DNA from 2 places in the Mesorhizobium sp. L2C066B000 genome. Region 1 is predicted to be linked to the other one. Evidence: predicted binding sites of a transcription regulator. Region 1 holds the regulator's gene; the other holds the start of a gene.
What was found. Region 1 encodes LexA, which represses DNA repair genes until DNA is damaged. Its sites were predicted from a motif close to TGTTCNNNNTGTGTTCNG; they were not measured.
Positions count from the first base shown of each region.

Region 1 (3,410 bases):
CGCCGCTGGCCGCGCGGCTCTCCTCGGCAATCGAGAACGCGCGCGAAAACATTGCCGACCATATCAGGGGCAAGATCGGCGGCGCCGAAGGCGAGATTGCCGCGGCGTTGATTGTCGGGGTGCGCGCCGGCATCCCGGACGAGGTCAACGAAGCGATGCGGCGCACCGGCATCTACCACATCATCTCCATCTCCGGCCTGCACATGGCGCTGGTTGCCGGCACCATCATGGCGTTGCTGCGTGGCGCCTTTGCGCTGTTTCCCGATTTCTCATCGCGCCGGCCGGTGAAGAAATATGCGGCCGCGGCAGCGCTTGTCTCGATCGCCGCCTATCTCGTTATTTCAGGCGTCGTGGTTGCCGCCGAGCGCAGCTTCATCATGCTGGCGGTCATGCTTGTCGCCGTGCTGTTTGATCGCGCCGCACTCACCATGCGCAATCTGGCGATCTCCGCCATTGCCGTCATCCTGGTGTCGCCGCACGAGGTGGTCGGTCCCAGCTTCCAGATGTCGTTTGCCGCCACCGCCGCCCTTGTCGGCGCCTATGCCGGCTGGGCCGATTACCGCGCCGACAAGGTGAGAACGCCGCCGGCAAAGCGCTCCTTCGTCGGCTTCCTGTCGCGAAAATTCGCGCTGGCCATGGGCGGCCTCGCCATGACCTCGATCATCGCCGGCAGTGCAACCTTGCTGTTCGCCATTTGGCATTTTCAGCGTGTGTCGCCGCTCAGCCTGATCGCCAATCTGGCCGTGATGCCGATTGTTTCGTTGATCGTCATGCCCTTTGCCGTGCTCAGCGCACTGGCGATGCCGTTCGGCGCCGACGGGCCGTTCCTCTATGTGATGGGCAAGGGTCTGATGGCGATGATCGCTATATCGGCCTGGATTTCCGAGCGCTCGCCGGTCGACGCCGTCGGGCTGATCTCCATCCGCTCGGTGCTGTTGGTGGCGGTCGCCCTCGTCATCGCCACCATGGCCACCACCTGGCTCAGGCTGGCGGCCGTGCCTTTCGCGCTGGCCGGCCTGTTGACGGTGCCGCAGGTGCTTACGCCCGACGTGCTCATATCCGAGGATGCGCATCTGGTGGCCATGCCGATCGGTGGCGGCGAACTCGCCCTCAACCGCGAAGGCTCCAACGAATTCACCACGGACAATTGGAAACGGGCGCTGCGGGCCGAAACCATTATCCCGCCCGAGATTTTCGAGGCAACAGATACGCGGTTCGATCTCGATCCGCTCGATCTGCCGCCCGGGTCGCCCTTCTATTGCATGGGCGATCTCTGTATCGCCCGACACCCTTCCGGAGCCATTGTAGCCCTTGCCAAAGACCGCAAGACGGCGCGGCCGGCCTGTGCCTTCGCTAGCCTGATCGTCATCGATGACGCCACGGCCTACAATCCGTGCCGCGACCCGCTGGTGCTGGTCGTGACGAAGAAACAGCTGGCCCGCGACGGCAGCGCCGCCGTCTTCTTCGATCCGCAATCGGCAGCTGCAGCGCCAACCATCCGCTTCGCCGTCGACAAGCCGTATCGCCCCTGGCACGAGCAGCGCCGCTTCTCCCGCGAAGCGCGCGGCCTGCCGCCTTACAACCAGCGTGAAAAGTACAAACCCAAGCCGGCTCAGTAGCGCCGGATCAATCCGACAAGCTTGCCCTGCACCTTCACCCTGTCCGGTCCAAAAATGCGGGTCTCGTAGGCCGGGTTGGCGGCTTCCAGGGCGATCGAGGCGCCCTTGCGGCGGAAGCGTTTCAGGGTCGCTTCCTCATCGTCGACCAGCGCCACCACGATCTCGCCGGGGCTGGCTGTGTCGGCATTGCGGATGATGACCGTGTCGCCATCGAAAATGCCGGCCTCGATCATCGAATCGCCCTTGACCTCGAGCGCGTAGTGTTCGCCGCCCATGATCATGTCGGGCGGCACCGAGATCGAATGGGTCTGATGCTGGATGGCGTCGATCGGCACGCCGGCGGCGATGCGTCCCATCACCGGGATTGAAATCGAGGAAACGGCATCGTCATTGCCGGCAGACATCGAACGCGACGGCGAGCCCGGCTTGATCTGGCGGCCGAGACCGCCTTGGCCCATCCCGCCTTGTCCCTGGCCGCCTTGCCCTTGGCCGGCTTGACCAAGACTGCCCTGAATGACGCTCGGCGAAAACTTCCTCGCCGCGTTGAGGCCTGGTGCGATCGAGTCGGGTAGCCGCAGCACTTCCAGCGCGCGCGCCCGGTTCGGCAGCCGGCGAATGAAACCGCGCTCCTCAAGCGCTGTGATCAGTCGGTGGATGCCGGACTTGGAGGCGAGGTCGAGCGCTTCCTTCATCTCGTCGAAGGACGGCGGGATTCCGCTCTCCTTCAGGCGTTCATGGATGAACATCAGAAGCTCATGTTGTTTGCGCGTCAGCATCGCGGCCCCCAAGGGTTCTGAAACCAGAATCGGAAAAAACAAACCCAGAACAAACACTATCTGTTCCAGTTGTGTTCCGCAACCTTTTAAAGTTTAATGAATGTGTTGACGTTATGTTCAGCGTAACGTTCGGCGCTGCGAGCGCCGCCTGCGCCCAGTTGCCAGCAACGGGGTGAAACGAAGACAAAGTGCCCTGCGTCGTCGGTTACGATCGCCGCTTCCCTTTCGGACGGGGCTGCGCAGCATCCGCGCCGGGTTCGCTCTGGGCATAGACCTGCAGCGTGGAGCCGATGTGAGCGGTCATCAGAGTTTTCGCACGTTCGACGTCGCGATCGAGGGCCGCTTCCATCAGGGCGGTATGGTGTTCGATCGCCACGGCGTCGCGCAGGGCCGCCACGGCCTTCCGGTGCCCATCCGTGCGGCCGGCGGCGGCGCGCAGCGTGGGGGCCAGACCCAGAAAGCGGTGATGGCGATGCAATTGGTCGGAAATCGTTGCATTGAAGCGCAGCAGCCAGCTGGATGTCGCGGCACTGAGCAGCGCCGCATGGAAGGCATCGTGTTTTTCGTACCACGCGTCGACCGCATCATCCGATGGATCGTCGAGAACAGACCCGCACCGTGAGAGACGATAGTGGGCGGCAACGACCGCGTCTTCCCACTCGCGGTCGCCCTTCTCGACCGATTCCACCAGCAGGGGCAGTTCGACCACGAGCCGCGCACGCGCCAAATCCTCGAGCTCCGCCCGAGAGACGGGAGCGACCGCAAACCCGCGGTTGCTGATGGCGGTCACAAGCCGTTCCGCCTCCAGCCGCGACAGCGCCTCGCGCAACGGCGTCCAGCCGATGCCGTAGGTGTTGCGCAGCGTGCTCAGCTTCAACGGCGCGGCAGGCGCCAGCCGGGTCGCAAGAATATCGCGCCTGAGCAGGCGATAGGCCACTTCCGTCTTCGAGGTCTGCTCGTCATCCAGCATCGTGATCCATCAGACAAAACGCTCGGCTGAGCATTATATATCAAA
Region 1 is NZ_AYWZ01000019.1:80,485-83,894, forward strand. It holds gene X733_RS139480 (ComEC/Rec2 family competence protein) at 1-1,619, shown strand, start outside; gene lexA (transcriptional repressor LexA) at 1,613-2,395, opposite strand; gene X733_RS139470 (GntR family transcriptional regulator) at 2,601-3,365, opposite strand.

Region 2 (3,410 bases), on a different contig from region 1:
TGGCGGCGGTGACGCGCGTACGCCTCTCCACGAGCCACTATTGGCAGCTAGTGCTCGACGATCTGGTGGTTGTGCGCTGAACGGTCCCGCCGCCTGCGGGAGATCATGCTCCGGAAACGATCAAGCCGCCCGACTCTGCCAGGAGGATCTCGATCTACCGGGGAACGAGTTTAGCCCGGAATAGGAGCAGAAGCGCCGTTCGCGGTGATCTGCGAGAGCTTGCCCTTTTTTACCAGCACTGGCTTGGAATAGGTCTTCCTCATTTTCCACTCTCCACGTCGGGCACCCAAAGCCCTGTTCCCGGCCAGACGGCACGAGGCGTCGGATAATCGGCTGCTAGACGGCGACCGGCCCGGAGCCGTTACCATTGTCGGCTGTAACCTGCGAGAGCTTGCCCTTCTTGACCAGCACCGGCTTCGAATAGGTCTTCTTCATGCCGCATCTCCAGTGTCAGGCGAGGCCGCCAGATCAGGCGACAGCCGACTCAACGACTTCACTCGATCGGGCCGGAACCCGCTCCATTGGCGAGCGCCGTAACCTGCGAAAGCTTGCCTTTTTTGACCAGAACAGGCTTCGAATAGGTTTTCTTCATAGTGAATCCTCCGAGCTTACGCGATAATGCCAGACGGATCGGCACTGTCAACCTTCGCGGCGCCGTCGTCCCGCCCCGGGTTTTCTTGGTCCCGATGCACTAACTGCAAGTCCACCTTCATCGACAAAGCGTTGTTCTTGGGCGTGCATGGCGTGGCCGGGTTGCGGTGCGAAAAATGTCCGAAACTGCGGCGGGTATGGCCTGGTTGGTCGGCCTGCTCAAACAGAGCGGCAATGCAGCGCGGACTGGCCCAGCCTAAACATTGGCCTTGCCGTCGCGCCGCACTCACAGTTCCTTCTCCGCCAGTTCGCGGAAGGCATCGGGAACCGAGCGCCGGGCTTCCAGCGCCACGGCGCCATAGCCGACAGCCTCTCTGCCAAAGCGCTGGCGGATCTTGTCGATGGCGCGGTCGGCGCCAAAGCGCGCCAGGCCTTGCCTGCTGCCGGGCCGCTGCTTTTCATCGGCAAGCCCGAGCGGCAGCTCCAGCTGCAGCTCGGCACTTTCTTCCAGCTGCGACACCGAGATCGCCAGCAGCGAGATGGTCTTCTCCCGAGGGTTGGCGGCCAGCACGCCGCGCACCAGCTCCCCGGCGATTTCGGCCAGCATCGCGGTTGCCGAAATCGGCTGCTCGAGCGTCAGCGAGCGTGTGACAGCGTGCAGATCGGCGAAACGCACGCGCACCGTCACCGTGCGCCCGGGCCGTGATTTCGCCCTGAGCCGGCTGGCGACCCGGTCTGCCAGATGCAGCAGGACGGGTCCGAAGATACGCGCCTCGGCCGGCCGTCTGCCAAGCGCCGACTGCGCGCCGGCGGAATGCGACCGCCTGTGGGTTTCGAGCTTTCGCGGGTCGCGGTTCCATGCCAGCGACGACAGCTTTTCGCCGGCGGCGGGCCCGAGCAATCTTCGCAGCGCCCCACCATGCGTCTTTGCCAACTGGCCGATGGTCTCGATGCCGATCTCGGCCAGCCGCGCTCTGGTCGCCGGGCCGACGCCCCACATCAGCCCGACCGGCAGATCATGCAGGAAGGCAAGTTCGGTGTCCGGATCGACCACCACCAGCCCGTCGGGCTTGGCCACCTGCGAGGCGATCTTGGCCAGATGCTTGGTGCGCGCCACGCCGATCGAGATCGGCAGGCCGAGCTCTGCCCGGACGCGCCGACGCACCGTGGCGGCGATCTCGGCCGGCGGCCCGAACAGATGCGTGCAGCCGGCGACGTCGGCAAAGGCTTCATCGATGGAAATCCGCTCGACCAGCGGCGTGAAATCGTCGAGCACCTTGATGGCGGCGTCGCCCAGCCGCTGATAGTCGGCGAAATGGCCGCCGACGAAAATCAGTCCGGGGCAAAGCTCGCGCGCGCGTCGTCCGGGCATGCCGCCGCGCACGCCGAAAACCCTGGCTTCGTAGGAGGCGGCAAGCACGACGCCGCCGCCGACGGCGATCGGCTTGCCCCTGAGCGCCGGGTCGAGCAGCTGCTCGACCGAGGCGTAGAAGGCGTCGAGATCCGCATGCAGGATGGTGGGCTCCATCCCGACCGTTCCCTTTGCGGCGTTGCAGCATTAGCCGCGTCTGTTGTGAGAGGCGTTTTTGCCGAACAAATAGAGAACAAACAGGGCCTATTGTCAAGCGAAGCGGTTGTCGCCGGCCGGCCCGTTCCAGGTCGGGCTGTCGAGTGCTCCGCCTGGGCATCGGACCTGCGGAACATTGTCTCTCGCCTCGGCGTTCATATCCGCGACGGGACGCTGTTTTTGTGGAGGCCGGTATGGGCCAGTTCGAGATGATCGACCTCGTCAGCGTCATTGACGCCTGCACGAGCGATCGCGTTGCCGGGCACTGCGTGTCAATGGCCAGGGCGGTGGAGGAGTTGCGAGTGCTGACCGGTGATTTCGTATCGCCGGACGAGACGGTGGCCAACGCGCTGTCGGCAGTGGCGCTGGGGCGCGGCTGCGCGGTGGTGTTCGACGAGCGAGCGGGCGCCGACATCTTGCTGACGCCGTAGCGGGGCGGCGCCGGGTTATGGCAGCCAGAAAAGTCGAACAGCGTGCAAAAAGCTGTGCAGGCATGGCCCCATAACCGGGGCGTGGAAAAGTTCTGCGCGTGGGTGTATTCTCCAGGTCGCAAGCGGTCGCAGACCGCATAGGGGGAGAAATGACATGCCGAGGGTTTCAGAACTCTTTTTCAAAACTGCCATCTTGTTCCTGATGTTGGGGATTGCGGCCGGCCTGCAGATGGCGATCTCGGGTGACCACGCCGCTTTTCCGGCGCACGCGCATATCAATCTGCTCGGTTGGGTGACGAGCGCCATCTTCGGCGGCTACTACGCGCTCAATCCGCAAAAGGCGGCGCGTCGCATCGCCATGATCCACTACGGGCTCTACACACTCGGCCTGGTGATCATGCTGCCGGCGCTGTATGTGATGCTGCAGGGAAACCCGGCGCTTGAACCGATCGTCGCCGGCGGCTCGCTCATCGTCGCCGCTGCCGTTCTGGCTTTTGCTTTCGTGGTGTTTTCGCCCGAAACGGCGCGCTCGGTGTCCGGCGTGGTTCCGGCCTCTCGCTGACTGTTCGCGCGCGGCGATCAAAGTCCGACCCGCATTCGCGACCCGCGACACGGGTTGGCCAAGCCGATGGCCGCAGCCGCTGGCTGCGGTGTCTATCGCCGCGTCGGCGCTTAACATACCCGAGTCCCACCACGTATTATTTCGTGACTATTTGGCGCCGGAACCTTCCCAGATATCGCGCGTTGCGGCGACTGTATTCGCGCTGCCTTATATATAGGCAGCCTTGAGTACGTCCACAGCATGGGTTGGGGGAGGAGCA
Region 2 is NZ_AYWZ01000008.1:152,464-155,873, reverse strand. It holds gene X733_RS148020 (hypothetical protein) at 1-80, shown strand, start outside; gene X733_RS1000000169650 (hypothetical protein) at 171-263, opposite strand; gene X733_RS1000000168265 (hypothetical protein) at 337-435, opposite strand; gene X733_RS1000000168260 (hypothetical protein) at 494-592, opposite strand; gene dinB (DNA polymerase IV) at 878-2,119, opposite strand; gene X733_RS148030 (hypothetical protein) at 2,353-2,589, shown strand; gene X733_RS148035 (hypothetical protein) at 2,744-3,151, shown strand.
Region 2: dinB (DNA polymerase IV) is a predicted target of LexA. The motif match lies at 2,181-2,198, and genes of this name have one in related genera.